3 regions of the Pseudomonas sp. FFPRI_1 genome follow, and region 3 is predicted to be linked to each of the others. Evidence: riboswitches for the same ligand, from Rfam matches in the RefSeq annotation. Region 3 holds a riboswitch; each other region holds the start of a gene.

Region 1 (3,242 bases), 970 kb from region 3:
CCCGTTCGCGGGCCTACCCCAGTTGCAGGAAAAACCCGCCGAGCTGGGCACCTGTCCGTGCTGCAAAGTCTTCATCGAGAAACAGGTAGCCCATGCCATCGGACAGAATGCCTTTGTGCGCAGGCAACGCCTGGTCCAGGTCGCCCCCATAGATCGACAGCCTCCGGCGCCCTGCAGGAAAGGACAGCGCCGACTGCAACCAGGCATCCACGCCATCCAGCTTGGAAGCCAGGTTCTCGTCATCGTCAGGATCGGCGTTCGCCAACAGGCGGATGCTTCCCCGTTCCAGCAGCGGCGCTGGCGCCTCATGGCGTTCAGCTGCGGCGCGAAGGTAACCCATGACCACCGCTTCGCAGGCACCCTCCCGGGCACGCAGCCTTCGGTAGTGGGCCACCTCGCCGGGCTGATAGGGGATGAACAGCGAAACCCAGTAGCCGCTGCCCTTCAATGCCGGGCAAAACCAGCTGCCTGGAATCGCCAGCAAGTGGGTCAAGGGCACTCCTTCAGCGTCACGTGGCCAAGCCAGCGCCTGTGGCAGGCAGGCCCCGCCTCCCGCATAGGCAGCGTCGCCGGCAGGCGGCTCGGGGCTGAAGAGCAACTCGTCAAACATCCGTGTCTCTCCGTTCGGTTGTCGCCGGCATCGGCAGCCGAGTGAATGGGCTGTGCCGCCGATCAGGCGGCGCGCAGATTACCACGGTCAGCGGGTTATTCCGTACAGCCCGCCTCCTGCCCGCCCTACTGGCCTGATGCCATTGACGAGATCCCCTCAAGGGTGGTCCCATGCGCGCCAGTTTCAGGTGTCCCATGTCGTCGTGCATGGGGTTAAACGGGAAGCCGGTGCGTCATTTCGATGATCAGTCCGGCGCTGCCCCCGCAACGGTAAGCGAGCGAAGCATTCGACAGACCACTGTGCCAAGGCATGGGAAGGTGAATGCTTCATGCCCCTCGCAAGCCCGGAGACCGGCCTGCAACTTCGTTTGACAACCCCGCGGTGGGCGGGCGCAGTCCGGTTTGCGTGGGCGCGGCTGCCCGCGATTCCCTATGCGTTGTTCCCTCCGGGATTCATTCATTCCTTATCAGTAGTAGGAATCATGTCCCGTAACTCTCTGTTTCAATATCTGGCGAGTCCTTCGCTGCGTTTTACCCTCTTGCCGTGCATGGCCATGTGCACCTCGGTTTTCGCGCAGGAGCAATCCTCCCTGGCGTTGCCCGAGACTCAGGTCAGCGGGGTTTCAGAGCACTTTGAACTGCCCCTGAATACGCCCCTGCCCGCCGGCTCCCGTCTCAACCTGAGCGCCCTGGAGACACCGGCCAGCACCAGCAGCCTCGGCAGCGACGCCATCCTTAACCGCAACAACCTGACCGTGCAGGACGCCGTCACCCGTTCACCGGGCATCACCAGCGCGGCCACGCCGGGCAATGGCAACACCGCGCTGTCGGCCCGCGGCTTTACCGGGCACACCTCGGTCATGACCCTGTTCGACGGCGCACGCCTGTACACCGGCGCCGGCAGCCAGACCTTTCCAGTGGACCCGTGGATGATCGAGCGCATCGACGTGATTCGCGGCCCGGCTTCGGTGCTGTATGGCGAAGGGGCCACCGGCGCGGTGATCAATGTGATCCCCAAGAAGCCCTTCGACGGTGACATCCGCAACCGCCTGCGCCTGGGGTATGGCTCCAATGATCGCCAGCAACTGGGCCTGGACAGTGGCGGTTCGCTGAGTGACACCCTCAGCTATCGCCTGACCCTCAACCAGCAACAAAGCAATGGCTGGGTGGATCATGGCGAATCCCGCAACCTGGCGCTCAGCGCCGCGCTGCGATGGCAGGCCAGCGATGACCTGAGCTTCACCCTGGCCCATGAACGGGGCGAGAGCGAACCCTCGAACTATTTCGGCACCCCGCTGATCGCAGGCCAGTACCGCGACAGCCTGCGGGACAAGAACTACAACCTGCGCAACGCCGTGCAGCGTTACAACGACGAGTGGACCCGTTTCAATACCGACTGGCAGCTCAGCGACGACGTCAGCGCCAGCAACCAGCTCTACTACATCAAGAGCCGCCGCCACTGGCGGAACGCCGAGGCCTACAACTGGATCAGCGCCCGGGACCAGTTGCTGCGCGGTGACTACCTGGAGATCAAGCACGACCAGGAACAGATCGGCGACCGCCAGAGCTTTACCTTCAATCACTCGCTGTTCGGCCTGGACAGCAGGACCGTGGTCGGCCTGGAGTACAACCGGATCCGCTTCGGGGTGGCCAACAACTCGCCCTACAAGGACCTGGGGGGTGACTACATCGCCCCCTGGAACCCTGCTCCCGGTTACTTCCAGAGTCAGTCGCCGTTCTCGGCGCAGACCGAAAGCACGACCCGCACCTTTGCCCTGTTTGCCGAAAACCGCCTGCAGCTGTCGGAGCGCTGGTCCCTGGTCACCGGCATTCGCCGCGACCAGAACCACATCGACCGCAATGACCTGCGAGCCGATTCCCGCAGCGACCGCAGCCTGAGCGGTGGCAACTGGCGAGCCGGCCTGGTGTTTGCCGTCACTGACCAGCTCTCCCTGTATGGCCAGTACTCCACCAGCGAAGACGGGGTCAACAACCTGATCAGCCTGAGCCCGAGTCAGCAGCAGCTGGACCTGACCGAATCCAAGCAGACCGAATTCGGCCTCAAGCAGCAGTTTTGGAGCGGCCGTGGCGAATGGACCCTGGCGGCCTACCACATCGTCAAGAAGAAGCTCCTGACCACCGACCCGGTCACGCGCCTGGCGCAACAGGTTGGCCAACAGTCCTCCGACGGCCTTGAGGCCTCCCTGGAACTGGCCCTGGAGCAGGGCTGGAAGGTCTCGGGCAACGCCTCGGTGGTGCGTGCCGAATACGATGATTTCAATGAAATGGTCGGCGCAAAACCGCTGTCTCGCGCAGGCAACCGCCCCACCAATGTGCCGCGACGCACCGCCAACCTGTGGCTCAACAAGGCGCTGACCCAGAGCCTGGAGGCCGGCATGGGCCTGCGCTACGTCGATGCCCGTTATGCCAACACTGCCAACACCGTCGATGTCCCGGGCTACACGGTGCTGGATGCCAACCTGGGCTGGCAGGCCCTGCCCGATGTGCGCCTGGGCCTGCAGTTGAACAACCTGCTGGATCGGCGTTACGCCGTGGCCCAGCAGAACAGCGGCCAGCAATGGTTGATGGGCGAGCCCCGTTCATTCTTTGTAACCGCGGACTATAGCTTCTGA
Region 2 (3,242 bases), 2.0 Mb from region 3:
TCGCTGTACCTGCGGCGCGACCAGCGCCAGGGCTACACCGGCCGCCTGCTGTCCACTGCGCGCTTGCTGTTCGTCGCCGAGTACCCTGGCTTGTTCGGCGACAAACTGGTGGCCGAACTGCGCGGCCAGCTCGATGACCAGGGCCGCTCGCCGTTCTGGGACAGCCTGGGCCGGCACTTCTTCAAGATGGGTTTCCAGCAGGCCAGTCGCCTGTCGAGCCTGGGCAGCAAGTCGTTCATCGCCGAACTGATGCCGCGCCAGCCGCTCTACACCTGCCTGCTCAGCCCCCAGGCCCAGGCCGCCATCGGCCAGGCCCACGCCAGCACCGAGCAGGCCCTGAACATCCTGCGTGACGAAGGTTTCAGCCATCAGGGCTGCATCGACATTTTCGACGGCGGGCCGCTGATCGAAGCCGAAGTGGCCAAGGTCCGCAGCGTGCGGGAAAGCCAGGTCCTGCCCCTGCGGGTAGGCAGCCCGGACGACCAGGCGCCGATCTGGCTGATTCACAACCGGCGCCTGGAAAACTGCCGCATCACCGCCGCCCCCGGGCGCCTGGTCTCCGGCAGCCTGCTGGTGGACCGCCTGACCGCCAAGCGCCTGCAACTGCAACCGGGGGACACGGTGCGGGCGGTTTCGCTGCTGGCCTGCCCTGCGCGCCAAGCGACCCAGGCGCAGCTCCACCTGACGCCAGCCACCAGAGGCTGGACCACCCGCAACGCGGCCCTGGTCCAGGATCCGGCATTGCTCTAGCCCCGGGCTCGAACCACGCTCGCAGACACAGGCTGCGCCCAACAACCCCGGCGCTCTCACGGGCCATGGCGCCGCGTCACCCGGGCAGCCGCTCCGCGAGGCGCGCCGCCGGATTGCCACGGCCGCAATCCGCCAGCCCCAGCCACAGCGGCTTGCAGCCGACCGGCGTTCATCCCCGGCCCCCGGCAACACCTGCATGCAAGTGCAACGTTGACGAAGCTGTGGCGCAATGTTCAGATGCCGCCCAGTTTCAGGTGCCTCATGCCGCCGTGCATGAAGTGAAACGGGAAACCGGTGAGCCCTTTGCGGCAAGTCCGGTGCTGCCCCCGCAACGGTAAGCGAGTGCTGCATTCAACAGGCCACTGTACTTGGGTATGGGAAGGCGAATGCAGCGAGCCTCGTGAGCCCGGAGACCGGCCTGAAGCCTGTGTTTGGCAATCCTGCGGTGGGCGGGCATGGGCCGGTATGGTCTCGTGCGCGTGGCCGATACCTTCTCCTGCATGCTTCCCGAAGTCACCTTCGAGAAGACCAAGAATGACCACAATCGATACGTCCCTTGTGCGCACCTGGCGCACCCCTGGCCACTCCCTGAGTGGCGCCTTGCTCGGCTGCCTGTTCAGCCCCCTGCTCCTGGCCGATGACGGTCCCCTCAGACTTGAACAGCAATTTGTTTCCGCGCCATCGGTGGAGTCCACCACCGTCGCCGAAATGGCGAAATTCGGCAGCAAGGTGCAGATCATCGAGCGCCAGCAGATCGAGCGAGCCGGCCCCAGCAGCGACATCACCCGGGTCCTGCAGATGTACGTGCCGGGCCTGTACGTGGCGCCCAAGAACGGCCCCTTCGACTACGGCACCTACTCGCTGCTGGGCGGACGCAACGACGACACCCTGATCCTGCTGGACGGCGTGCGCCTGAACAACCGCCTGTACGGCGGCCTGTACCTGGACACCCTGCCGGCCAACGCCATCGAGCGCATCGAAGTGCTCAAGGGCGGCCAGAGCCTGCTGTTCGGCACCCAGGCGGTGGCCGGGGTGATCAACATCGTCACCCGCAGCCCGCAAACCCGCGAAGCCTCGGGCGAGGTCAACCTGGGCCTGGACAGCTTCATGGGCAGGAGCGGCGATGCCCGGGTGGAACGGATCGTCAGCAACGGCTTCGGCGACCTGGGCCTCTTGGCCTATGTCAGCCACAACGTCTCCGATGGCTACCAGCCGTTTCGCAACAGCGCCTACAGCGCCAGCACCCGGGACAAGAAACGCGCCTATGAGGTGAGCACCTTCGGCGCCAAGGCGATCCAGGGTTTTGCCGACGACTCGCGCCTGGAACTGTTCTACCAGTACAGCGATGCCAACCTGGATTTCGCGCGGGCGGTGAACAACAAGAAGACCACCAACGACCGTATCCAGCAGATCGCCACCGCGACCTTCGAACAGCGCCTGGACGAACGCTTCAGCTACTTCGTCAAGGGCCATGTCAACGACTGGGACACCCGCTACACGCGGATCAACAGCACCGAGACCGGCGCCACCAAGGTGATCAACCACAACGACTACTGGGGCTTCACCGACTGGGGCCTGCAGGCCGAGGGCAAGGCCGAACTGGACGGCGGCCACGTCCTGGTGTTCGGCAGCGACAACCAGTGGTTCAAGGGCCAGGACGATGTGCTCAAGATCGACGACAAACAGGCCCGGGCCAGCGCCCTGTACACCCAGCTGCGCCCGGTGTTCGAGGCCCTGCCCGACTGGCACCCGAGCCTCGGCGTGCGCCACGAGAAGATCAGCGGCGGCGAGAGCGCCACGGTGGGCATGCTCACGTCGTTGTATGAGCTCAACGCTAACTGGCAACTGCGCGGCCAGTACGGCAGCGCCTTCAAGCTGCCCAACGCCGAGCAACTCTACGCCAACGAGGACGACGAAAAGGGCAACCCCGACCTCAAGCCGGAAAAGAGCGTCAATGCCGAGCTGGGCCTGGACTACAAGGGCAGCCTGCTGGCCGGTGAGTTCAACGCCAGCGTCACCGCCTACCGGCGCAAGATCGATGACTTGATTGCCCTCGATGGGATCCACTTCGTCAACGGCGAGGCACAGGTCAGGGTCCGCGGTATCGAAGCCGACGGACGCTGGCAGTTCAGCCCGCAGTGGAACCTCTCGGCGGACCTGACCCGCAACCTGGTGGAGTCGCGCAACGGCGTGACCTTGAGCAACATCCCCGGTTTCTTCGCCCGTTCGCGCCTGGGCTTCGAGTCGCTGGACCGGATGTGGGGCGTGGGCGGCGCGATCCGCTACATCGGCCAGATCGACAGCCCAAAGAAGGTCGACTACGGCCACTACTCGGTGGTGGATGCCGACGCCTACCGCTACCTCGATGGCCCCCAGCGACATCGCCTGAGCCTGCTGGTGGAGAACCTGCTGGACCGCGACTACGCCACCAGCATGACCAGCACCTCGCCGGCGGTGGACAACCTCGGGCGCCCCTTCACCACCGAAGTGCG
Region 3 (3,242 bases):
CGGCGCCCCACTTGCGGTCGAAGTGCTTGTCGAAACGGGTGCCCACGCCCTGGATCAACAGGCGCATCGGCTTGTTGGGGATGGCAGCGAACCCCTTGACCCGCAGGATGCCGTGCTTGACCACCAGCTGGGTCAGGGCGTCCAGCAGCAGGCTTTCATCGGCTTGCGGCAGTTCGATGGAGATCGAGTCGAAGGCATCGTGATCATGGTCGTCGTGATCGTCATCGCCGTCGTGGTGATGGTCGTGGTGGCTGTGGCGGCTGTCGATGTGTTCCTCGGAGCCGGCTCCCACGCCCAGCAGCACGTCCAGGGGCAGGCGCCCGCTGCTGGCTTCGATGACCTTGACCGCCGGCGGCAGCTCCTCGGCCACTTCCAGGCGGACCTTGGCCAGGTCTTCGGGGCTGATCAGGTCGGTCTTGTTGAGGATCACCAGGTCGGCGCTGGACAGCTGGTCGGCGAACAGCTCATGCAGGGGCGATTCGTGGTCCAGGTTGGGGTCGAGCTTGCGCTGGGCGTCCACCTGGTCGGGGAAGGCGGCGAAGGTGCCGGCGGCCACCGCCGGGCTGTCGACCACAGTGATCACTGCGTCGACGGTGCAGGCGCTGCGGATTTCCGGCCACTGGAAGGCCTGGACCAGGGGCTTGGGCAGGGCCAGGCCGGAGGTTTCGATGAGGATGTGGTCCAGGTCGCCACGGCGCGCCACCAGTTCACGCATCACCGGGAAGAACTCTTCCTGCACGGTGCAGCACAGGCAGCCGTTGGCCAGCTCGTAGACCCGGCCGCTGGCCTCTTCCTCGGTGCAGCCGATGGAGCACTGCTTGAGGATCTCGCCGTCGATGCCCAGCTCGCCGAATTCGTTGACGATCACTGCAATGCGCCGGCCCTGGGCGTTGTCCAGCATGTGCCGCAGCAAGGTGGTCTTGCCCGAGCCAAGGAAGCCGGTGACGATGGTGACAGGGAGTTTGGCCAGTGTTTTCATCGGATGCCCTTTTGGCAAAGCAGGTGGGCAAACGGGACGAGAGCCGCAGCGCCAGGCGCACGGAGATTTCGCCACCGGATCACCCCGCCCGGTTGTAGTGAGAATCTTGGATCGAGGCAGGTCTCCTGGCTGAGGGCTGGCCGGTCGTTGGCACCGGCGCTTGCTGCGCCTTCCCGCCGGCGTCGTCGACGCTCGTGCAGTGGCCTTGCAGCAATCAAACCCTTCACAGTTGCGGGGGCAGCCGCGGCATCGACCGCGTTCCCTTCTTAGCTTCGACCCCTGGCCGAAGAACCTCGAAGGCGCAAGGCTACGCAGAGCGCGGGAGACGGTCAATCGGCAATGCGCCGACCAGCCGGCACCTGCGCCTGCGTTCATGGCAATTGACGCCCCTGCCCCGCCCATGATTTGCTACGCGCCTTGTTACGGGTGCCCTTCACAGGGTGAAACGGGAAACCGGTGAATCACGTGCTTTACTACAAAGTCGTGACCAGTCCGGTGCTGCCCCCGCAACGGTAAGCGAGCGAAGTGTCGAATCCACTGTGCCAAGGCATGGGAAGGCGACACTTGCCGGCACGGCATGACACTGCCCTGCCCCTCGCAAGCCCGGAGACCGGCCCGCAACACACAGATAACAAACCCGCGGTGGGCGGGCGCTGTTGCAAACCCTGCGTGGCCGTCACGCGGGGTTTTCCTGCGCCGCTCCCCGCCGACACTCCAAAGGGAAGCGCCATGTCGATCATCAGCAGCACCAGCCATACCACCACCAGCACCTCCACCCTGAGCCAGCGCCTGGTGGCCGCCATCGGTGCCTCGATCCTGGGCGCGTGCCTGGTGTACTTCGCCGGTTTCTCCCATATCGAAGCGGTGCACAACGCTGCCCACGATACCCGCCACAGCGCCGCGTTCCCTTGCCACTGAGGCCTGCCGAGATGATCAAGCGTATCGCGCAAACCGCAGGTTTCACCGGGCTGCTGGCCGCCCTGCTGCTGACCCTGCTGCAAAGCTTCTGGGTCGCCCCGTTGATCCTCCAGGCGGAAACCTATGAAAAGGCCCCCGCGGCCGAAGTCCATGAACACGCCGAGGGCGCCATGGCCGGGCATAGCCACGACGCCGAAGCCTGGGAACCGGAAGACGGCTGGCAGCGCGTGCTGTCCACCACCGGCGGCAACCTGGTGGTGGCAGTGGGTTTTGCCCTGATGCTGGCCGGGCTCTACACCCTGCGCGCACCTAACCGCACCTCCCAGGGGCTGCTCTGGGGCCTGGCCGGCTACGCCACCTTCTGCCTGGCGCCCACCCTGGGGCTGCCACCGGAATTGCCGGGCACCGCGGCCGCCGATCTGGTGCAGCGCCAGGTCTGGTGGGTCGGCACCGCCGCCTCCACCGCCGTGGGCATCGCGCTGATCGTGTTCGCCCAGAACTGGCTGCTGAAGATCCTGGGTGCGGCCATCATCGCCGTCCCTCATGTGATCGGCGCGCCACAGCCGGAAGTGCACTCCATGCTGGCTCCCGAAGCCCTGGAAGCGCAGTTCAAGATCGCCTCGCAACTGACCAATGCCGCGTTCTGGCTGGCCCTGGGGCTGATCAGCGCCTGGCTGTTCCGGCGCAAGGGTGCGGCCCCGTACTCGGCATGAGTGATTCAAGCGCAGCGCCGACCCTGGTGGTCGGCCTGGGTTGCCAGAAAGGCTGCCCGGTGACCACGCTGCGCGCCTTGCTCGACCAGGTCCTGGCGGCACACCAGTTGCAGACCGCGCAGGTCTTGGCCCTGGCCAGCATCGACCTCAAGCGCAACGAGCCCGGCCTGCTGCAACTGGCGGAGCAACTGGAACTGCCGCTGACCTGTTTCAGCAGCAGTCAACTCGCCCCCTACGCCCTGCGCCTGAGCCATCGCTCGCAGATCGCCTTCGAGCGTACCGGCTGCTACGGCGTGGCCGAAAGCGCTGCCCTGGCCCTGGCCGAGCACCTGCATCAGCAGCCCGCCAGGCTCTGGGTGCCCCGCCAGAAATACGCCCAGGCCACCCTGGCATTGGCCGCCTGCCGGTAGAATCGCCGATAATCCCCGCCCTCGATCATGAGCAATCTTCATCTGAAGCGGCGCTACCGCCTTTTTTTCACAGGAAACAGCCATGACTGTCTACTTCATCGGTGCCGGTCCCGGCGACCCCGAATTGATCACCGTCAAGGGCCTGCGCCTGATCCAGCGTTGCCCGGTGATCATCTACGCCGGCTCCCTGGTGCCCCAGGCGGTGCTTGAAGGGCATCACGC

What was found. A riboswitch is a leader RNA that binds a small molecule or an ion and turns the genes downstream of it on or off. The one in region 3 is predicted to bind cobalamin.
Region 1: another riboswitch for cobalamin. It lies ahead of ACZ5BO_RS17625 (TonB-dependent receptor); the one in region 3 lies ahead of ACZ5BO_RS21855 (CbtB domain-containing protein).
Region 2: another riboswitch for cobalamin. It lies ahead of ACZ5BO_RS13325 (TonB-dependent receptor plug domain-containing protein); the one in region 3 lies ahead of ACZ5BO_RS21855 (CbtB domain-containing protein).

What each region holds. Positions count from the first base shown of each region.
Region 1 covers NZ_AP029168.1:3,969,060-3,972,301, reverse strand. Annotated here, with positions in the region: gene ACZ5BO_RS17630 (hypothetical protein) at 14-610, opposite strand; cobalamin riboswitch at 779-983, shown strand; gene ACZ5BO_RS17625 (TonB-dependent receptor) at 1,158-3,242, shown strand.
Region 2 covers NZ_AP029168.1:2,989,488-2,992,729, reverse strand. Annotated here, with positions in the region: gene ACZ5BO_RS13330 (arginine N-succinyltransferase) at 1-750, shown strand, start outside; cobalamin riboswitch at 986-1,186, shown strand; gene ACZ5BO_RS13325 (TonB-dependent receptor plug domain-containing protein) at 1,285-3,242, shown strand, end outside.
Region 3 covers NZ_AP029168.1:4,941,819-4,945,060, forward strand. Annotated here, with positions in the region: gene cobW (cobalamin biosynthesis protein CobW) at 1-979, opposite strand, end outside; cobalamin riboswitch at 1,078-1,290, opposite strand; cobalamin riboswitch at 1,387-1,612, shown strand; gene ACZ5BO_RS21855 (CbtB domain-containing protein) at 1,709-1,897, shown strand; gene ACZ5BO_RS21860 (CbtA family protein) at 1,909-2,610, shown strand; gene ACZ5BO_RS21865 (cobalamin biosynthesis protein) at 2,607-3,020, shown strand; gene cobM (precorrin-4 C(11)-methyltransferase) at 3,103-3,242, shown strand, end outside.